One region of the Lysinibacillus sp. JNUCC-52 genome, then DNA from elsewhere that is predicted to be linked to it. Evidence: riboswitches for the same ligand, from Rfam matches in the RefSeq annotation. Region 1 holds a riboswitch; the other holds the start of a gene.
What was found. A riboswitch is a leader RNA that binds a small molecule or an ion and turns the genes downstream of it on or off. The one in region 1 is predicted to bind S-adenosylmethionine.
Positions count from the first base shown of each region.

Region 2: it holds a riboswitch for S-adenosylmethionine, as region 1 does, so the genes downstream of both, metA (homoserine O-acetyltransferase MetA) here and JNUCC52_RS15060 (cyclase family protein) in region 1, are expected to answer to the same signal.

Region 1 covers NZ_CP065546.1:3,042,447-3,048,159, reverse strand. The annotation lists gene JNUCC52_RS15085 (group-specific protein) at 117-368, shown strand; gene JNUCC52_RS15080 (DUF1540 domain-containing protein) at 407-565, opposite strand; gene JNUCC52_RS15075 (methyltransferase domain-containing protein) at 674-1,285, opposite strand; gene JNUCC52_RS15070 (VOC family protein) at 1,355-1,798, opposite strand; gene JNUCC52_RS15065 (YuzC family spore coat inner layer protein) at 2,254-2,559, shown strand; SAM riboswitch class I at 2,669-2,770, shown strand; gene JNUCC52_RS15060 (cyclase family protein) at 3,021-3,758, shown strand; gene JNUCC52_RS15055 (DedA family protein) at 3,824-4,420, opposite strand; gene JNUCC52_RS15050 (Cof-type HAD-IIB family hydrolase) at 4,887-5,660, opposite strand.
Region 2 covers NZ_CP065546.1:454,534-460,246, forward strand. The annotation lists gene JNUCC52_RS02430 (Ger(x)C family spore germination protein) at 1-161, shown strand, start outside; gene JNUCC52_RS02435 (hypothetical protein) at 168-401, shown strand; gene JNUCC52_RS02440 (GerAB/ArcD/ProY family transporter) at 428-1,693, shown strand; gene metA (homoserine O-acetyltransferase MetA) at 1,777-2,712, opposite strand; SAM riboswitch class I at 2,818-2,927, opposite strand; gene JNUCC52_RS02450 (nucleotide excision repair endonuclease) at 3,248-3,619, shown strand; gene panF (sodium/pantothenate symporter) at 3,720-5,165, opposite strand; gene JNUCC52_RS02460 (YhdT family protein) at 5,165-5,428, opposite strand; gene JNUCC52_RS02465 (class I adenylate-forming enzyme family protein) at 5,558-5,713, opposite strand, start outside.

The DNA.
Region 1 (5,713 bases):
AAATTATTCCGATCATTTTACTATTTGTAACAACTATAAGGAAATGTATTTACTCATGAACTGCCCATAATCATCATATATTTAGTCAGTGTAAAAGATGATGCTTAGAGGAGGATATGATGCAGGCTGAAAACAAACGCCTTCGGAAAATTCAACATCTTGCTCATGAAATTATGGATGAGATGAACGCAGGGAAAGAACTGAATGAGCTCGAAAGATTAATACCTGTCATTGATAATTTATCTCGTGCAATCGGTGATTTAACAGACGCTTATGGAAATTATTCGATAGATTATGTAGAAGAAAAAGTCAAAATTGCACATACTTTATTGTTCAAAAAAGACAAAGTAGATATGTATCAGTTATGAAAAAACAGGGTAGCCCATTAAGGGTTACCCAAACGCTATTAATGCTCTTCAGGTGTAAATGTTTTGCAATCTGTTTCTTCACTATTCGATGCATGCTGACCTTTTTGACTTACAACGTAAATCGCTTCTGCAGTGCATTTATTACCAGAGCCCCAATACGTGCAGTTATTGACTTCACATAGAATTTGTTGTGCCATCGTATCACACCTCCTCTTTTGTTATATCTTTAACAAATTCGGAGTTTTCAATACTTAACTTAAATAAAACCCAAAAATACCCTTAAGTTACAAAGGCACTGTCTTGCTTTATCTTTCGTCAGTTTTAACAGCAACTAATTTATTTGCTGCGTGACAATGTTGAATATTGTTATCATGCTCATCTTCAAATTGGTAGGAACGATAATATGGAATTGACCAACGATGATATAGTTCTTTTATTTCGCCCTCTTTACATATCCCTTTAATAAATGGTGCTAAATCTTCTGGAATCTCTACTTCATCAGTGAAAACGGTAATAATATTTATTCCTTGTTGCTTCGTATGTATTTGCATTGATTGTATAATGTGATGCCACGCATCTCGCTCTAAAAAATGGAACAAGCCATGCGAAATAATTAACTCAAAGGAACGTTTAAACTCATATGTCGTAGCATCTTGGACAATTGCTTGTAAGGTATGTAATTGGTGTAACTCTTTGTATCGATTGATTTTAGCAATACCTGCCTCCGAAATATCAATAGCTTCCACCTCAAACCCAAGCTGCGCTAAATAGACCGCATGCCTACCATCACCACATCCTATATCTAAAATGCTCGCCCCAGCTTGCAATGTTTTAGCCCATACAACCACTTCCTCACTAGGATTACCAAAAGCATAATGGGTATCAGCTAAGTAATCTTTCTCCCAAAATGGTTTCACGCTACCGTCTCCTCTATATCAGGTTTATCTAAATGTGCTTTGACAAAATTCCATCAAAGCACCGCCAATCTATTGTTTAATAATTAACATATCGTTTTCATCAAATTCCCACATATCACCGTATGCCACTTCCCAATAAAAGCCGTTTGGATCTTGAAAATAGCCACTATAGCCTCCCCAAAACACTGTTTCAGGCTCCTTTACAATGTTTGCTCCAGCTTTTTTTGCTAACAAAAATACTTCATCGACTTCTTCTTTAGACTTTCCATTGTAGGCAAGCGTAATACCATTAAAGCCATTACCTACAGTTGGTGGATTCGCTTCATTTATATCCTTTACTAAGCGATCAATTTGGAAAAGGGATATTTTAGTTCCTCCATTATTAAAGAAAATAACATCTGGATTTGCTTCATCCCCATAGACAACTACTTCGAACCCAAGCCCATCACGATAAAATGCCAACGATTCAACCATATTTTTCACACCTAATGTAATTAAATTTAAACGATTCATCCCATCGTCCCCTTTTCTACAGACTCTATTACATATTCTCCCTTTCTTGTGGCAAATCCTTTTTGCTCTATGCTATTGCCATTAATGTATACGCATTATCAAATTGCTACATGGCTGCACCCATTGCATTATTGTCTCGATTCAAACATCTTTATTTCAGCCATTTCGATTGCCATTTTTTCTGATAAAAATAATATTATCTCCGTACCGAACTTTTTTTACATTCATTGCAACATATATAAAAAGAGGACTACGCTAAGCTTTGTTAGCTAAGAACGGGCTATTTCAACACAAAATAGAATGCCACTACATAAGATACACTAAGATATTAGCTATAGATTGGAGGAATTCTGCTGTATTACAATCCTTATCCGTATTATGTTTATGTACATCAATATCCAAATTGGGGCGTTGCTAATTCGTCTTTCCCTCACCATTTGCCTGGACAGCTTGCGATGCCCACATCTCCAAACCCAAATCAGTACCCGCCTATTAATACATTGAAGTTGAAGACATCTGCCAAACAAATTCAGCCGATTATGCAGCAGGCCCAATTATTAACAGAGAAAATTGAAGGGTCCGATCAGTTTGCCCATGATCTTAAAAATGCCGCACAGCTTTCCAAGCAAGATGAAGTCCAAAAACTCATTTCTTCTGCAGGTGTTACAGCGAAATTCGAAGCGAAATATACGCCAGACAATATTCGAATTGTTTTATCAGAAGGTGGGTGCTGTAGTATCGCAATCATTTTATATTGGTAAGAAAGAAGGCAACTTATTTTTTATAACCATGCACTCCTATAGAACTTGTAAACTATTTATAATTATGCTAAAGTATTTGTTATTACTATTTCTGAAAATTCATATATTTTTCTTATCAAGAGAGATGGAGGGATTGGCCCTATGAAGTCTCAGCAACCAGTCTTAGGCATGGTGCTAATTCCAAATGGTGAAATTCGCCAAAAGATGAGAAGACTGACTTCAGTTACACGAGAGTCCTCTTCTACAAGTAGGGCTCTTTTTTTATTTTAATTAATGGTTAATTTCCTATTAGTTTTTCTAAGAAAAATTATGAACTTTTGAATGTAGTAGGCTTGAGCTTGTCCGCGAAAGCGTTCGCCTGAAGCGTAACGATGGGAATAATCATTCTTTTTTCACTTCGATGTTCGTATTTAATGACGCAATTGATTCACCACTCATAATTAAGAAAGCAGGGAATAAAAATGACAAATGAACTTTTACAAGCATTACAGCTATTAAAAACTAAGCAATGGGTCGACTTAACACATACATTCGGGCCAGACTCTCCTCATTTCTTTATGTTTGAAGATGCAAAATTTGAAACGCTATTTTCTCATAATGACGGCTTTTTTGCACAACAATTTACGTTTCCTGGGCAATATGGAACGCATATTGATCCACCTATTCATTTTGTTGCAAATACGCGCTACTTAGACGAATTAGAATTAAAAGAACTTGTCCTTCCGCTTATTGTTATAGATAAGTCCAAGGAAGCAGAATTGAACAATGACTTGACGTTAAGCGTACAAGATATTTTAGATTTTGAAGCAGAATATGGAGAAATTGAAGCAGGTACATTTGTTGCACTGCGAACTGATTGGAGTAAACGTTGGCCAGATAAGGACTTATTCAATAATAAAGATAAAGACGGTCATAACCATATTCCAGGTTGGGGATTAGAAGCGTTGCAGTTTTTATTTACAGAACGGAAAATCAATGCCATCGGTCATGAAACATTCGATACAGATTCAGCGGCGGATTTCCGTAAAAATGGAACGTTAGATGGCGAATATTTTGTACTAGATCAGGATACATATCAAATTGAACTGATGACAAATTTAGATAAGCTACCAGCCAAAGGGGCAGTCATTTTCAATATTGTGCCAAAGCCTGAAAAAGCTTCTGGATTCCCTGTTCGTTCATTTGCTATTTTGCCTTAAATTTAAATAAAAATGGTCTGCCTCAAATGCCAAATAAACATTTGAAGCAGACCTTTTTTTACTATTTATTTAATAGTATTTCTTTTTTTAAATACAAAGTACACAATCAGCATTAATACGATAAACACCAATATGGCATATAGGCTGTATTGAGACAAATACATGCCAACAAAACGCCATTTATTTCCGAGTACTTTCCCTAAAGTAATAAAGGTGAAAGTCCATATTATTGCACCTGCATACGCATAAACAGCAAACTTTTTATAGGGATAATTATTAATAGCTGCAATATATGCTGTTAGATGACGAACACCAGGTATAAAATAGCCAATTAATAATAGGACAGGCCCTATCTTTTCAAACAGTTTTTTCGTAAACTCAATTTTTTGTGCAGTAATATGAACTTTCGGCCCATATTTTTGTAATAGCGGTAACCCAAATCGACGACCGACAAAGTAGCTGAGGGTGATGCCTCCTGCAGCTCCCACTGCAGCACTTATTAATGCAGGAATATGTTCTAAATTTTCACGATAAACATTATATCCTACATAGGTTAAAAAAATTTCGTCAGGAAGTGGCAGCCCGACAATCCCTCCAACTAGTATAAGAATAATTCCGAAATACCCGTAATGTTCAATAAGAGATTGCACGTGATGCACCATAAATTTACCCCACCTAAAGCCTTAATTTTCCCAATATCTTAGCTTACCATAAGCCTCTTAAAGTCAATTATTTCTATCAATTACTTTTGTATAGGTTTAATTATTATTACATGTATATTAATATTGTACAATCATCATAACTTTATTTTTGATAAATTCAGTTTTTAACAATTACTCTCTTTACCGTATCACCCTATCTCTTTCAGTCTAAATTTCTATTTCACATCACTTTATTTCCCTTACCGCCACCAGTGACGGATATGCTGACTGAAAACTACATACATGTGACAATGGCAACGAGATCATCTACTCCAATTTATTCATACAATCTAATAACATTCCTGTCTATCCAAAATATAAGTAGCGTTGAGCACATACTATGGAAGTAGATGTTAAAAGCTAAAAAGGGTCTCTTAGGGGCCATTACGATAGCAGAAAAATTTTATTTCTAATAATATTTATTACTCTAGATAAGTTGGAGCTTACGCAATGCATAATCAATGCCACCTTCATCCGAATCTAACGTGACATAATCAGCAATATTTTTTAATGCGACACTGCCATTTCCCATCGCAATACCATATCCAACTTGCTTTAACATATCAATATCATTCTCTCCATCTCCAAAAGCAATTGCTTCTTCTCGAGGGATGTTGAAATATTTTAGCACTGCTTCAACAGCGATGGATTTTGATACATCATCTTGTAACACATTCATAATTGTCGGATGCCATCTTTCAAACTTTAAATTAGGAAATTGTGTTATGTACTTTTTCTCCACTTGCTCATTGGCATATAAACACATTAAGTAAACTTGCTCATTTAAAATATTATGATTCGTGGGAGGATAGTCATCTAAAGATAATGTCTCCTTCATTGCCTTTAATGTTGCTTGATGACGAACATTATTCATGAATAGGTGGTCAGTAAAAAATGTCAGACTATCCTGATTATTATCAGCAAACGCTTTTACACTTTGTACGACATCTTGTGCGATGGGCATACTATGGATTATTTGATTACCATGCTGAGTATAAGCCCCATTCGCAGTAATAAACGTATCGATACCTAGTTCTAGTAAACGATGGCACATAGATAGTGGTCTTCCTGTTGCAGCAACTAATCGAATTCCTTTGTTTCTTACTATTTGTAGAGCGTTCTTTGTACTCGATTCAATACAACCATCGCCATAATTGATGAGCGTACCATCCACATCAAAGAAAATAATTTTACAGTCCATTTCAATCTAGCCCCTTTCAATTAAATAAGAAAATATAGAAATTATTGTACTCG
Region 2 (5,713 bases), 2.1 Mb from region 1:
TTGGGGAAGCACTCCATCGGAAAGATCCTAAAAAATGGGAGAAAACAAAAAAAGAATGGTCTACAATATATCCCGAGGTAGCTGTCAATATCGAAGTCAATGTGGCTACACAAGGATTAGGAACAATCCAAAATTCATTATTGCACAATTCAAAGGAGTAGCTAGCGATGTTTATAACGATTGTTTTCGTAGTATTTTCTTTGGCCATTGCTTACAGTGTCATTCCTAATTTAAAGAAAAAAGGCGAAAAAAAAACAATTATCGTCTTTTCTATTATATTAAGCATAGGAGCGGCATTAAATATTGCCATTGGATTAAAAAAGAACATTCCCAGCCCTTTAGATTTCATTACATTTATTTTAACGCCCCTTAGAAAATTGTTACTTACACTTTTTCAATAAAAAATGAAAAGAAAGGGTAGTGTACGATGGATAAACAACTCATTAGCGCAAGACAATTTACAGTCATTACCCTTCTCTATTCAATTGGAACAGCTATATTAATTGTGCCAGCAAGTATTACAGAAAAACTCAGCCAGGATGCGTGGATTGGAGCGGCTATTGGTGTACTATTAAGCATTTTATTAATAAAGCTCTTTGTATCATTAGGAAATCAAACTCCAAACCTTACGTTTATTGAAGCAAATGGAAAAATTTTTGGCAAATTCATCGGTACTTTGACATCGCTTTGTTTTATGTCTTTAACCTTTTTTTCAGCAGGCGAATTATTATATTTCATCGGAATTTTTATGCAAACGGAAGTGATGCCCGAAACACCTACTCTGACCTTTGCAGTTTTATTTACGATTATTATCGTTTTCGCGTCGTATTTAGGGATTGAAGTTTTTGCACGTTCTGTGGAAATACTATTTCCAATATTTATGTTAATTTTTATTATTTTTATTATTTGTATTTCCCCTCAAATCAATATAGAAAATATTATGCCAGTCTATGAAACAGACACAAAACCATTAATCGTCGGTACGCTAAACTTTACGAGTGTTTTTTCTTTCCCACTTGCTGTGTTGCTTATGTTTTTCCCTTCTGGAGTCAATGTACATAAAGCAGCTCAAAAAGGATATTATATCGGCACACTACTAGGCGGAATTGTCTTAATTCTTATTATTACCCTTTCAACACTCGTTCTTGGCTCAACTAATACATCAATTAAGACATTTCCAAGCTATGCGCTAGCTCAAAGGATTTCGATAGGTAATTTTTTCCAACGAGTGGAAATTATCATGGCTGTTATGTGGATTATATCCATTTACATTCGGACATTTATTTATTTTTACGCAACGGTACTTGGCATAGGACAAATATTTAAAATAAAAGATCCTCGCCCACTCATTTTACCACTTGGATTATGTATGGTTGCACTGGCTCAAATTGCTCACCCGAATATCGTCCATTCTAATAATTATAATGAGAATATTTGGCCGTTGTATTCAGGATTATTAACTGTTTTACTTCCATTGTTGTTACTAACAGTCGCAAAAGTTCGCAAAATAAAAAAGAAAGAAGACAGTCAAAGCTCTTCTAGTAATCAGCAAGAATCTCAAGAACAACAATCAAAAGACAAGCAAAATTCAAAAGAACAACAAGAATCAAAAGTGCAGCAAACTCCAAAAGAACAACAAGAATCGAAAGCGCAGCAAGATGCGACCAAACCAAACTCGTCCGAATCTCAATAAGTTAACAACAAAAACCACATTTCTCACTTTTAATGAGAAATGTGGTTTTTCTAACTGTAAAACGGTATGTTAATTGTCCCATATTAAATATGGTATTCAATCTCATCAACAAAATCCCATTCGTACGGTGTTTCCTGATAAACATAATAGTTAAGCCAATTTGAAAATAGTAAATGCGTATGTGCTCGCCATGTATTGATCGGCTCATTAGAAGGATTATTATTCGGGAAATAGTTAACAGGAATCGCAATATCAATTCCTTTTTCAACATCACGGTAATATTCATCAGCTAATGTTGTCGCGTCGTATTCTAAGTGACCTGTAATCATTATGTTCTTATTATCCTTTGACTGCACGATAAAGACGCCAGCATCTTCTGAATAGGACAGTAAGCGTAAATCTGGGTGCTTACGTACTTCATCAATGGAAACCGATGTATAGCGTGAATGTGGTGCTGTAAATAAGTCACTAAAGCCGCGCACTAAATCGACCGTTAAATCGGTAATTACATGTGAATAGACGCCAGAACATTTTTCTGGTAGCTCAAATTTACCGATACCGTAATGGTGATATAGTGCAGCTTGTGCCCCCCAACATATATGCATTACGGACGTAACATTTTTCACAGACCAATCCATTATTTCTGAAATTTCTTCCCAATAATTCACTTCTTCAAATGCCATTTTTTCAACAGGCGCACCCGTAATAATCATACCGTCAAAGCGGCGATGGCGAATTTCTTTAAATGTCGAGTAAAATAGCTGTAAATGTGATTTACTCACGTTTTTAGACTCATGTGTTGCTGTATTTAAAAATGTAATATTCACTTGTAATGGTGTATTACCGAGCAATCGCAGTAATTGTAGCTCTGTTTTTTCTTTTTCTGGCATTAAATTAAAAATTAAAATATTTAAAGGACGAATTTGTTGCGTTTTAGCGCGGTCTTCTTCCATAACGAATATTTTTTCCCCACGTAAATGTTCTCCAGCTGGTAAGTTTTTCGGAATATTAATAGGCATGCTGTATTCCCCTTTTCTTTAATTTTTTCTCTCTATCTATTTAAAAATTAAAAAATCCCCCTCATTCCATTAGAGCAAGAATGAGAAGGATAATTATCACGTTCACTCTTATCTCTCAAAGGAAACATCCTTTGGTGGAATTAGCACCTTTCTAACATTGTTAGAGGTTGCTGAAGCGTCATAGGGCCAAATCCCTCAGCTTCTCTTGATAAGATTATTTAATTAAAAAGAATTGTATCATGAACAATTAAGAATTTCAATAATACATAGAATATTTAGTATTTAAATGAATGGAAGTTTATTTTTTGATGAACACTATCATTAAAGTATCTATTTCTTTTGTGAGTTACGTATCTACTGGTTAAATATCATTTTTTTCATCAATTAGCCTTCGTAAATGACAAACCAATGACAATTGTAACCCGATAAACATTCATGCATTGTAAATTGATTTTTGTAGAAGAAAACGTAATGGTAATCATGGAGGTATTATGTTAACATATACCTTTAGTAACAGAGAGGAACGTGAAATATTTTGATTAAAATTGAACTCCCAAAACCAGACTTAGTAATTCGTCAACGTGAGCAAGTATTAAAACCAGGTGATGTAGAAATCACACCATTCCATGGTTTTATTGATTTCCATAAAATCACTCGCGAAAAAGGTGGCATATTCTTATTCTACAACGAAAAAAATGAGCTATTATTTGTAGGAAAAGCGCGCAAAATTCGTCAACGCATTAAAAAGCATTTTGAAGATAACGTATCACCAATGAAAAAATATCGTGATGAAATTTTCAAAATTGAAGTGTATGAAATTGATGATCCAATGGAACGTGAAATTTACGAAACATATGCTATTAACACTTTCCGTGCAAAATATAATCTTGAAAAAGTATTTTATTAAGATAAACGCCGTTAGCAACCACTTGCTAACGGTTTTCTTTTTTAGCGTTATTCATATAAAAAAACCCACGAGAGAGGTATCTCTCGTGGGTTTTTGGTATTTAGATAAATATTTTTTCATCTTTAAATTTGTCAGCTGTTAGTAAGCTTACAACAACAAAGATAATAAATGAAGCTACTATCGGGATTGTCACTGTATGCATACCAAAGATTGACGGATAAAAGCGATCAATCACAATGTATAACGTCATGCCCGTAATCATGGAAGCAATTGCGCCATATTTGTTGGCCTTTTTCCAATATAATCCTAGGACGACTGACCAAATAAAGACAGCTTCTAGGCCACCAAATGCAAATAAATTAAGCCAAACAAGTAAATCTGGTGGATTTAACGCAAATACAACGACCGCTAAACCAATTACGGTAGTGACAATAAAGCTTGCCCGCTTAATCTCCCCGTCGTTGGCAGTTGGCTTCACATAGTTTAAATAAATATCTTTCACAACGGTTGAACTAACTAACATCAGTAGTGCATTAACCGTAGACATCGTGGCTGCCATCGGTGCTGCTAAAACAATACCCGCTAAATATGGCGGTAAAACTTTTAACGTTAATAATGGCATCACTTTATCGCCAATCTCAATACCTGGCATTACTGGACGCGCTAGCACACCAATTAGATGCATGCCAAACATAATTGTCCCGATGGCGATCGTACCAATAATAATCGCTAAATGCATACTTTTTGAATCTTTATAGCTCATAGCACGTACTGCAATTTGAGGTAGACCCACTACGCCAATTCCTATTAAAATCCAAAATGTAGAAACATATAACGGCGTTAGTTCACCTTCTGCACCAAATGGAGACACTAACTTTGGATTTTCTGCCACAAGGGATGTCATAATTTGATCTATTCCCCCGCCTGCAATGATTGTCCCAATTAGTAAAATAACCGTACCAATTACCATTATCGAACCTTGTACTGTATCTGTTAAAGCGACCGCACGGAAGCCCCCAATAATGACATAAATTAATACCGATGCAGCAAAAATAAAGAGTGCCGCTGTATAATTTAAACCCGTTAAAGATTCAATTAAGCGTGCTCCACCAACCCACTGTGCCATCATTGCAGAAAATAAAAAGACAATAATACTAATTGCAGATAAAATTACAATGACATGGCTTTTATAGCGTTCCCGTAAAAAATCAATTAATGTTATTGCCTGATAACGGCGAGCAATAATTGCAAATTTCTTTCCTAATATCATTAATACAAAATAACCAGCTGGTAGTTGTGCCATCGCTAGGAGTACCCATCCAAGTCCTTTATTATAAGCGACCCCTGGTCCACCAATAAAGCTGCTTGCGCTTCCGTACGTGGCAATCATAGTCATTGCTAGGATAAAGCCACCCATTTCACGACCACCAAGAAAATATTCCTGTAAAAACGAGTTCGATGAACGGACATGTTTATTGGCCCATATACCAATACCAAAAATAATAATTAAAAAGATGAAGAGTGGAAAAATAACTTGCCAGTGCACTATTTATCCACCTCCCCATCTTCAAAAGGTACTTCTTTGAAAAAGAATTTTAAGACGAGCCAGATTAACACAATCATAAAAGCTGTTCCAGCGATACAACTATAGAAAAACCATGCTGGGAAACCCCAAACATATGTATATTTTGTTGGATCCCCCGAGCCTAGGCCATATGCAAAGCCGTACCAAATAGCAAAGTTGACAAGTACAAGTCCTATGCCGATGAGCGCCTCACGATGTGCAATTTTAAAGCGTTGATCTTTCAATATAGAATCCCCCTAACCTACTCTATTTTACTGGTATGTAGGTATTATGGGAAGCATTGTGAACGATTTCGGTGGTTTTATCGGCGATTTTACACATCCTATCGGCGATACCTCATATTTCATCCATCTTTAAGAGCTTTTCAATTGCATGTGAAGTGCCTTTTTGTCGATTTTCCCGACGATTGTTTTTGGTAACTCATCGATAATAATAATTTTTTTCGGAATTTTATAGTGTCCTAACTCATTTCGACAAAGAGCCTTCACTTCAGCGATTAGCGTATCAGA